Regions from separate parts of the Geobacillus zalihae genome, predicted to be linked through region 2. Evidence: riboswitches for the same ligand, from Rfam matches in the RefSeq annotation. Region 2 holds a riboswitch; each other region holds the start of a gene.
What was found. A riboswitch is a leader RNA that binds a small molecule or an ion and turns the genes downstream of it on or off. The one in region 2 is predicted to bind cobalamin.
Positions count from the first base shown of each region.

Region 1: it holds a riboswitch for cobalamin, as region 2 does, so the genes downstream of both, QWV57_RS09115 ((2Fe-2S) ferredoxin domain-containing protein) here and QWV57_RS11555 (ABC transporter substrate-binding protein) in region 2, are expected to answer to the same signal.
Region 3: it holds a riboswitch for cobalamin, as region 2 does, so the genes downstream of both, QWV57_RS04360 (ribonucleoside-diphosphate reductase subunit alpha) here and QWV57_RS11555 (ABC transporter substrate-binding protein) in region 2, are expected to answer to the same signal.
Region 4: it holds a riboswitch for cobalamin, as region 2 does, so the genes downstream of both, metE (5-methyltetrahydropteroyltriglutamate--homocysteine S-methyltransferase) here and QWV57_RS11555 (ABC transporter substrate-binding protein) in region 2, are expected to answer to the same signal.

Region 1 covers NZ_CP129217.1:1,779,361-1,781,559, reverse strand. Annotated here, with positions in the region: gene QWV57_RS09120 (ISLre2-like element ISGsp3 family transposase) at 1-512, shown strand, start outside; cobalamin riboswitch at 742-935, shown strand; gene QWV57_RS09115 ((2Fe-2S) ferredoxin domain-containing protein) at 1,122-1,520, shown strand; gene QWV57_RS09110 (energy-coupling factor ABC transporter permease) at 1,521-2,199, shown strand, end outside.
Region 2 covers NZ_CP129217.1:2,296,856-2,299,054, forward strand. Annotated here, with positions in the region: gene QWV57_RS11555 (ABC transporter substrate-binding protein) at 1-942, opposite strand, end outside; cobalamin riboswitch at 1,084-1,282, opposite strand; gene QWV57_RS11560 (PH domain-containing protein) at 1,462-2,076, opposite strand.
Region 3 covers NZ_CP129217.1:837,076-839,274, forward strand. Annotated here, with positions in the region: gene asnB (asparagine synthase (glutamine-hydrolyzing)) at 1-597, shown strand, start outside; cobalamin riboswitch at 798-993, shown strand; gene QWV57_RS04360 (ribonucleoside-diphosphate reductase subunit alpha) at 1,049-2,199, shown strand, end outside.
Region 4 covers NZ_CP129217.1:205,216-207,414, forward strand. Annotated here, with positions in the region: gene metE (5-methyltetrahydropteroyltriglutamate--homocysteine S-methyltransferase) at 1-786, opposite strand, end outside; cobalamin riboswitch at 926-1,115, opposite strand; partial or broken gene QWV57_RS17980 (helix-turn-helix domain-containing protein) at 1,696-1,773, shown strand; gene QWV57_RS01125 (helix-turn-helix domain-containing protein) at 1,756-2,199, shown strand, end outside.

The DNA.
Region 1 (2,199 bases), 520 kb from region 2:
CGAAACAAGACGAAGAGGGGCTTCTCGTGGAGCTGAACAGCGCGGTCGGCACGTTGGAGGACGAAGCGAAAGAGAAGCAGATGGCTGCCATGATCCGCCGGATCGAGTCGATGCCGGGATGCATCCGGGACTATCGGGAGTGGCTGTCGGAGCAAGGGGTGGAGACGACCGGCATGCGTCCGATGGGCCACGCCGAGAGCGTGATGAGCCGGTTTGCGCATCGGGTGAAATCCCGCCGCAGCTGGAAAGACCAAGGGCTTCGGGCGTTTCTGAGGGCGATGGCGGCCCGAATCGACGGGATTTGGCGGAGAAATGGGCAGTTGGTGGAGGAAGAAGAGACCCGAACGGCGGCCTCGGCCTCAACAAAGTCCAAGCGGATCGAACAGGCCAAACGGAAGGCCGGACGGTTATGGGCAGATGTGGTGCGTCAGAATCTACCGTGTCTGCAGCGGTCATCCGGGACACCGATCCATCAAGCGTTGTCGGCGCTCCGGGATGGTGGTTGGGTGTAAAAAAATGGAATATCGTATCATCGCCTCAAGATGAGGGATGAGAGTCCGAAAGCGCTTACGATATGAATTCCTGAAAATGGTTCGCTAACTAGTGATTGACAACGCCCGTAGTGAACCGAAAAAATGTTCTCCACAAAGTCTTGACTGACTCTGTCGGCAAAAAACGGTTGACGCCTGCCATCAAGTTGTACTACGATGAGAACGGATGCTTGTTCCATGACAAGATCAATAGGCGAGAAACAGACAAGGTGCCTAAGCCTGCTTTAGGGTTTGGGTGAAAAGGGAAGCCCGGTGAAAATCCGGCACGGTGCCCGCCACTGTGATGGGGAGCTTTGCGGCAGCAAGTCACTGAAGGATGCTTCGGGAAGACGCCGTCAAGCGATGATCCTAAGTCAGGAGACCTGCCTTGTTTGGATCGGACGGATGCCTACGGGACTATAGGCAGACGTGCGGGAGAATGATGGCTACATTGGGCCTGTTTGGGCCGTTTACGGCTTTCGTATACATTTTTCTGCACCTCTGCTGTAGAGGTGCTTTTTCTTTTGCCGAAAACCTGCCCGTCTGTCTGCGTCTAAATTCTATCATTCTAGCCAAAAAGGGGGGGATTCGGTGGCGACATGGGATTTGCGGGGAATGAAGCATCATGTGCTCATTTGCAACGGAGGGACGTGCCTCCGCCATGGCGGGGATGATGTGACAACGGCGGTGCGCGAGGAGATCGCCCGTCTCGGGCTTGACGACGCTGTCCATACAACAAGGACGCGCTGCAACGGACGATGCCAAGACGCGTGCGTGATGATCGTCTATCCGCAAGGCATCTGGTATCGACAGATGACGCCGGAGCGGGCGAAGGAGGTTGTGCGCGCCCATTTGGGTGAGGGGGTTCCGATGCGGGAGTGGGCGACGTATGAATACGAAGGCGAATTGGTGTTGACGCCAGCCGGCGAACGGGAGGCGCCAAGCGGAAAACGGAAAACGGAACATGCTGCGAAAGGAGTGAAGGGATAAATGAAGAGAGCGGTTCGATGGAGCGGAATGGCGGCTTTGTTCGTTTCTTATTTTTTGTTGACGAATGAAAATGAAGCGTATGCCATGCACATTATGGAAGGATTTTTGCCTGTCAAATGGGCGCTGTTTTGGTGGCTGTTGTTTTTGCCGTTCTTTGTGTTCGGATTGCGGCGGCTTGTGCATACGCTGAAGCAGCACCCCGAACATAAGCTTCTGATGGCGTTAGCTGGCGCGTTTACATTTGTATTGTCGGCGTTGAAAATTCCATCCGTCACCGGCAGCAGCTCGCATCCGACCGGGATCGGCTTCGGCTCGGTTTTGTTTGGACCATGGGTGATGGTGGTGATCGGCACAGTCGTTCTTCTCTTTCAAGCGCTGCTTCTTGCCCACGGAGGAGTGACGACGCTTGGGGCCAATGCGATGTCGATGGCGATCGTCGGCCCGTTCGTCGCGTACGGAGTGTATCAACTGTGCCGAAAAGGGGCGGTATCCAATCGAGCGGCTTTGTTTCTTGCCGCTTGTTTGTCTGATTTGGCTACATATGTCATGACGTCCCTGCAGCTTGCCCTGGCGTTTCCGTCTCCTGATGGGGGAGTCACCGCCTCGTTTTTGAAATTCGCCGGCATTTTTGCCATTACTCAAGTGCCGTTGGCGGTGACGGAAGGCATCATAACGGTAA
Region 2 (2,199 bases):
CGGGTAAATGGCTTTGGCAAGTTCCTCGACCCCTTCGACAAGGCGCGGACCCGGTCGGCTTACTAAGTCGGTGTTGACGTCATACACCCGCTTGTTTTTCACCGCCGGCACGTCTTTCCAAGCGGCGCGCGCCAACACTTGCTTCGCTCCGCCGTATGTCGTGATGATGACATCCGGCTTATAGGCCACGGCTTTTTCTTCCGTCACCATCGGCCAGCCTTCCAAGCTGCCGGCGACGTTTTTCGCTGAAATCACTTGAAGCATCTCATCCATAAACGTCCCTTTGCCGGCCGTATACAGCTGCGGCGGCGGCGACACTTCAATCCAGACATTGGCCTGTTTGTCCGCCGGGATTTGTTTCGCTTTTTCTTTGATTTTCGCAAGCTTCTCTTTCATCTCATCAATCACTTGCTTCGCTTTGTCTGTCGTCCCGGTCGCTTTGCCGATCAAGTCGATGGACGCATATACATCGTCGAACGACTTCGCGTCATTGACGACAAGCACGGTAATGCCGGCGTCTTTCAATTGCTTGAGGCCATCGCGCGAGTTATGGGCGCTTGACGCGTGGGCCAAGACGAGATCCGGTTTGAGCGAAATGATTTTCTCGACATTAAACTCCATGCCGCCGATTTTCGTTTTCGTTTTGACGTCTTCCGGATAATTGTCAAAATCGCTGACGCCGACGATCTTATCGCCCAACCCCAACGCATAGGCGATTTCCGTATTGCTCGGGATGAGCGAGACGATTTTTTTCGGTTCCGCTTTGATCGTGACATCCTCGCCAAGCCCGTCTTTCACTGTCACTGGAAACGCCGCTTGTTCCGTTTTCGGCTCGTCTTTTTTCGCAGGCTCGGTGCTGCCATTCGCCCCGCCACAGCCGACGAGCACGGCGGCCAAAAGGAAGAACACCGCCACCACCGCCGGCCATGTCCAACGTTTCATCCGTCATTCCCCCTTCAGTGATGTATGTACAATAAAAAACGCCCATTCCGCCTAAATCTGGGAATGAGCGCGAAACAGACCGCCAATGGGCACAACAATGCCCTGTACGACTGTTTCCGCGTCTCACCCCCCGAAGATTCGGAAACTGCGGCAAGCAAGGCAGGTCTACTGGCTCATGCTTCATCCTACTCTGAAGCCTTCCCGTACGGAAAACAGCGCAAGCCATCTGTCCGTACAGTGGCGATTTCATTTCGTCCGCATTGACAGTTGCGGGGACAGCTCCGGATTCCCACCGGATTCCCTATTAAGCCGTTTCGGCACCTTGCTGCAAATGGATTCAGTTATGGGATATGGACATTTTTATATTAAAACAGCGTTTGCCGTTTGACAACTATTTTTATAGAAAACTGGCAGCCAGCTCTCCAAACCAGCGTTCCCAGCCAAGCGTCCGCCTAACCGCCATAGGAAAAGGCGCCCCGCCTTTATGCAAGACGCCTTTCTGACTGCCGGCTCCACTCGTCACTGTTGAATATATTTGTCAAACACAAAACCAAAATCTTTGACCGTATAGTTCTTTTTCGCTTCCGTCAGCCAGCGAAAAGCGTATTCATTCACGGCCTGAAAATCCGCCGACACATTGGCGCCGTCGCCGCGCATGTTGGCAAACACCTTGGCCGCCAGTTCCAAACTCCGCTCCGCATAGTTGAACTTCGTTTCGTTTTCATGGCAAATGTCCGCGATCGCCAGCAGCGATTTATACAAGTCTTTCAGTTCCTCGATATGCTTTTTATGCACATCGATCGAGTATGCGTGCGGGCCGATTTTAAATTTGATTTCCGCATCCAAATCGACCGTCCCGGCTGTTTCGAGCGACACGTCGGAAATCGGATGCTTATAGTAATCGTAGCGGCGCAGCGTCCGTTTTTTGCTCGCGGCGCTCGTGCCGTCCAGATGAATGAGCGCGCGGTTTGTGAAGCAATATTCATCGGATTTCGACTTGATGAGAAAATAGATTTTTTCTCCATCCTCGTGCATCACATAATCATCGGCATCCACTTTGTCGTAGTCTTTCGGCTGAATAACCGAGCCGATGTCGCTTAGCCCAAGCACATCGGCGGCGACTTTTCCAAACATGCTCATGTTCCTCCGGCTCCTTCCACGTTTTATCGGCGCCCACCTATTGGCGGATGAACGGCGTTTTGCCTTAACAAGGCGCCGTAATCTCATACCTTTCATCTATGTAATACGTCGAGATCG
Region 3 (2,199 bases), 1.5 Mb from region 2:
CTGCTCAAAACGTACCGAGGAGGGTGCGAATATACGGCGGTGACGGCTCCGTTTTACCGCGAAACGCTTCATGACCCGCCCGTCAACCGGATGCAGTATATTGATCTTCATACATGGCTAAGGGGCGATATTTTAGTCAAAGCGGACAAAATGACGATGGCCCATTCGCTTGAGCTGCGCGTTCCCTTTTTAGACAAAAAGGTATTTGAGGTTGCTAGGCAAATCGCCCCTGATATGAAGATAGCCAACGGTACGACGAAATATATTTTACGTAAAGCCGCCGAAGGCATCGTGCCGGATCATGTGTTAAACCGGAAAAAATTAGGGTTCCCCGTGCCGATTCGCCACTGGCTGAAAAACGAAATGTATGACTGGGCGAGACAGCTCATCCACGAAAGCGAAACCGATCATCTGTTCCATAAGGATGTGCTCCATCGGCTGCTGGATGAACATGCCCGCCACAAGGCGGACCACAGCCGCAAGCTGTGGACGGTGTTGGCGTTTATGGTTTGGCATCAAGTGTATGTGGAAAAGAAGTACGATTTTGCTTCATCCGCACAAAGCGAGGAGCGGCCAGCGTCTGTTTTGGAGGCGTAGCAGGGAAACGACAGGGCGTTCTAAGGGCGACACCTAGAACGCCTTTTTCGATGGTGCGGACAGTTTCCTTGCCTTTGGCGAAGCGAAAGAGAAAATTTGCTTTCTCCCGCTCTTGCAATTTTCCCGGTTTTGGTATATGCTTGTTCCATCAGGATGCTAAATACTATATATTGGTTTTGAAGTCTTGTTGTACAACTACATATCGTTCTGCCAAGCAATGGTGTCCATCAGGACTTAATAGGGAATCCGGTGTGAATCCGGAACTGCCCCCGCAACTGTATGTGCGGACGAAATGGGATGGCCACTGGCGGCAAGAGCCGTTCGGCGCGCCGCTGGGAAGGCCCCAAAGTAGGACGATGCACGAGTCAGGAGACCTGCCTTGCTTGGAACGTTTCATGTTCTTCGGGGTGTGAGAAGATGAAACGATAGGGGAAAAGAAAAAGGGTTTCGTATGCCTTTTTTCCGTCTGTCGTTTCATCCGCTCGCCTGCCCGAGCGGATTTTTTATTGAAGGAGTGGGGAAACGAATGACCGTATTGACGAAAACGATCATCCTCGATGACCAAGGGAAGCCGGTTTCGTTTTCACGTGAAGAGTTTGCGTCGCTGATTGGGCAAGCCGCCGCTGGATTCGGCCGTCTGTCGCTTGATGAATACGTCGAGCGTGTTTGGCAGCTTCTTAGCCGAAAGGAGTCCGTCACGGTAGAACAGCTGCACCAAACGGCTATTTTGGAAGGACTTTCTTACATTGATGAAGAGGAGCCGGACTGGACGTTTGTGTGCGCCCGGCTGTATTTGCGGCAATTGTACCGTGAAGCGGCGCGGCAGCGCGGGTACGATGAACGCGAGCGGTATGGCGATTTCTACTCGCTGCTTGTTGCGCTGACGGAACAAGGGGTGTACAGTCCGTTCTTGCTTGAACGTTATACGAAAGAAGAAGTCGACGCCATCGGTGCGTTTCTTGATCCGGAGAAGGACAAGCTGTTTACGTACATTGGGCTGCGCACGCTCGCGGACCGGTATTTGGCGCGCGATTATGAGCGGCGGTTGTATGAATTGCCGCAGGAGCGGTTTTTGGTCATTGCCATGACGCTCATGGCGAATGAACCGCAAAAGCAGCGGCTTGCGCTCGTGAAGGAAGCGTATTGGGCGTTAAGCAACTTATACATGACCGTGGCGACGCCGACGCTTGCCAACGCTGGGAAGTCGTACGGCCAGCTCTCAAGCTGCTTTGTCGATACGGTCGATGACAGCTTGCAAGGAATTTATGACAGCAACACCGACATCGCCAACTTGTCGAAATCGGGCGGCGGCATCGGCGTCTATTTAGGCAAAATCCGTTCGCGCGGCAGCGACATCAAAGGGTTCAAAGGGGTTTCCTCCGGCGTCATCCCGTGGATGAAGCAGTTGAACAATACAGCGGTGAGCGTCGATCAGCTGGGGCAGCGCAAAGGGGCCATTTCCGTCTATTTGGATGTATGGCATAAAGACATTTTTGCGTTTCTCGATGCGCGGCTCAACAACGGCGACGAACGGCTGCGGACGCATGATTTGTTCACCGGCGTGTGCATTCCGGACTTGTTCATGGAGCAAGTCGAACAGCG
Region 4 (2,199 bases), 1.4 Mb from region 2:
TACAAAGTCAAGCCCAATGCCTGCGACAGGTAAAGCAACGATTTCACGATAATGCGACACGCTATCAAAATATGTTTGTAAAATAAGGTTTATATTTGGTACACCGCGATGAAAAACTTCATATACATCACGAAATGCATCGACGATGTCATCGTCTATATCTTGGACGAGAATCGGTTCATCGATTTGGACGAATGACACGCCCGCTTCGCTTAGTTGTTTGAATAATTCTACATAAACAGGAACTAATCGTGCGAGATGTTTGCGCCACTCGTGTCGATCGTATTGCTTAGAAAGCAAAAGAAACGTAATCGGTCCAAGCAACACAGGTTTTGTTTCTAAATCGAATGTTTCTTTTACAAGGTTGTATTCTTTCAATAGGCGATTCTCCACTAATCTTGGCTTTGTTTGTCCAATTTCAGGCACGATGTAATGGTAATTTGTATTAAACCATTTCGTCATTTCAAGCGCATGTTGCCCATTTGTCCCGCGTGCCATCGCAAAATATTGCTCAAGTGTATCGTCTATTTGTTGAAATTGCTCTGGAATATATCCAAACATGAATGCTGTATCTAATACGTGATCGTATAAAGAAAAATCTCCAATTGGAATGAGATCGATTCCTTTCTCCATCTGTTTACGAATCGAATCAAGTCGAATCGCTTCCATCATTTTGGTGCATTGTTCTTTGGTGATCTGCCCATTCCAAAACGATTCTAACGTCTTTTTCCATTCTCTTTTCTCCCCAATGCGTGGATACCCTACATTTGAACTGCGGATGAACATGTGGAAGCACCTCCAGTTATTTGATCCCAATCAAGCAAAAAACCCTCTTCCAACGGAAGGAGGGTATAACTAGCTTGTATTGAGATACGTGAAGTGCCTCAATATCATATGTCCTCACTCCTCCCTATGACGCGTAGGTCGAAAGTGCATACAACAGGCAGGTCTCCTGACTTAGCTTCATCGCTGTTTATCTCCTTCCCATTTCAAATGAAACAGTGGATTGTGATAAACAGCTCTGCATCACAGTGGCGCGACCGTGTTGGATTTTCACCAAACTTCCCTTTTAAGGTTCACCACATGTGTGAACCACCTGTTGCGTGAACTGATTATTTGGTTGTATAAAATTTAGAATAAAAGAATTTTTTGTTTTTTTCAACCGAAATGTTTTTGTGAAGGGGTTTTAAGAGGCATAACGGCATAGTAAGCAGGGATATTTTTTGAGTTAATATTAGTATTTTATGTAAAAATATGTTTTTTGTGAAAATGCAGGACTGACGTGTGATTTTCATCCCCGGGTGGAGGGCAAAGTGCGCTGCCCATGGAATTTTTCTGCGAAAACAAAACACCGTTTCTTGTACATTCTTTCAGAAAGCCTTTTCCCTCTTTTCTGAAGAGTGTGCTAAATTTTTTGTGAATTGTTTCGGAGGCTCTTCACCAAAAGTTGTACATGATTTTTTCTGAACATACCCCATTTACGCTTGTAAGGGAAAATCAACAAATCAGTGATTTTTTCAAATCTTTGTGCAGGAAGCTGTATTGCTTGTCAAGTACATGTTGTGGTGAGGAGCCGTTTCGGGCGGAAATTTCCATTTGTTTCAAAGATGGGGAGGAAATTTGATCAAGTTTCACGACTTTGTCATTGACATTCAAATGTATATGGATGGTGGGAAAGACGAGGAGGAGATCCAGATGGATAAGTCGATGAGACACGACATCGCACTGTTTCGGTACAGGATGATCGCTCCGTTGGTGAATGGGCACCTCGACCTGCCTTCCGTTTTGCCTATTCGATCGAGCTTGGCTCTGTTCCCATGTCTTGATCCGACAGCTACTCTTGGCAACACCGGACGCATCCCAGCGTCGACTCGGTTCGGCCTGCTCTTGCTTTGGTTCATTTCCTCTGTGGCAACGGAAAAAATCGCCCTTATTCATTACAGAAATCTTGTGCTCCTCTCCCCCTTAAAGGAGTGGGAGGAAGCGCAATATGGTATAATTTTCTTGACGATTGGAATGCGCCAAGCCTGTTCCGTCCGTCTCTATCCGACAAAAGAACAGGAACCGTATATCCGGAGCATCATAGGATGTTGCCGATTTGTGTACAATCATTTTCTCACTCGCTGGACAGAAGGCCGCCTTGAAGGCATATGTTTGTGTGCACGAATGGTCCACGTTGAAAGAATAGTTCCTCCGGTT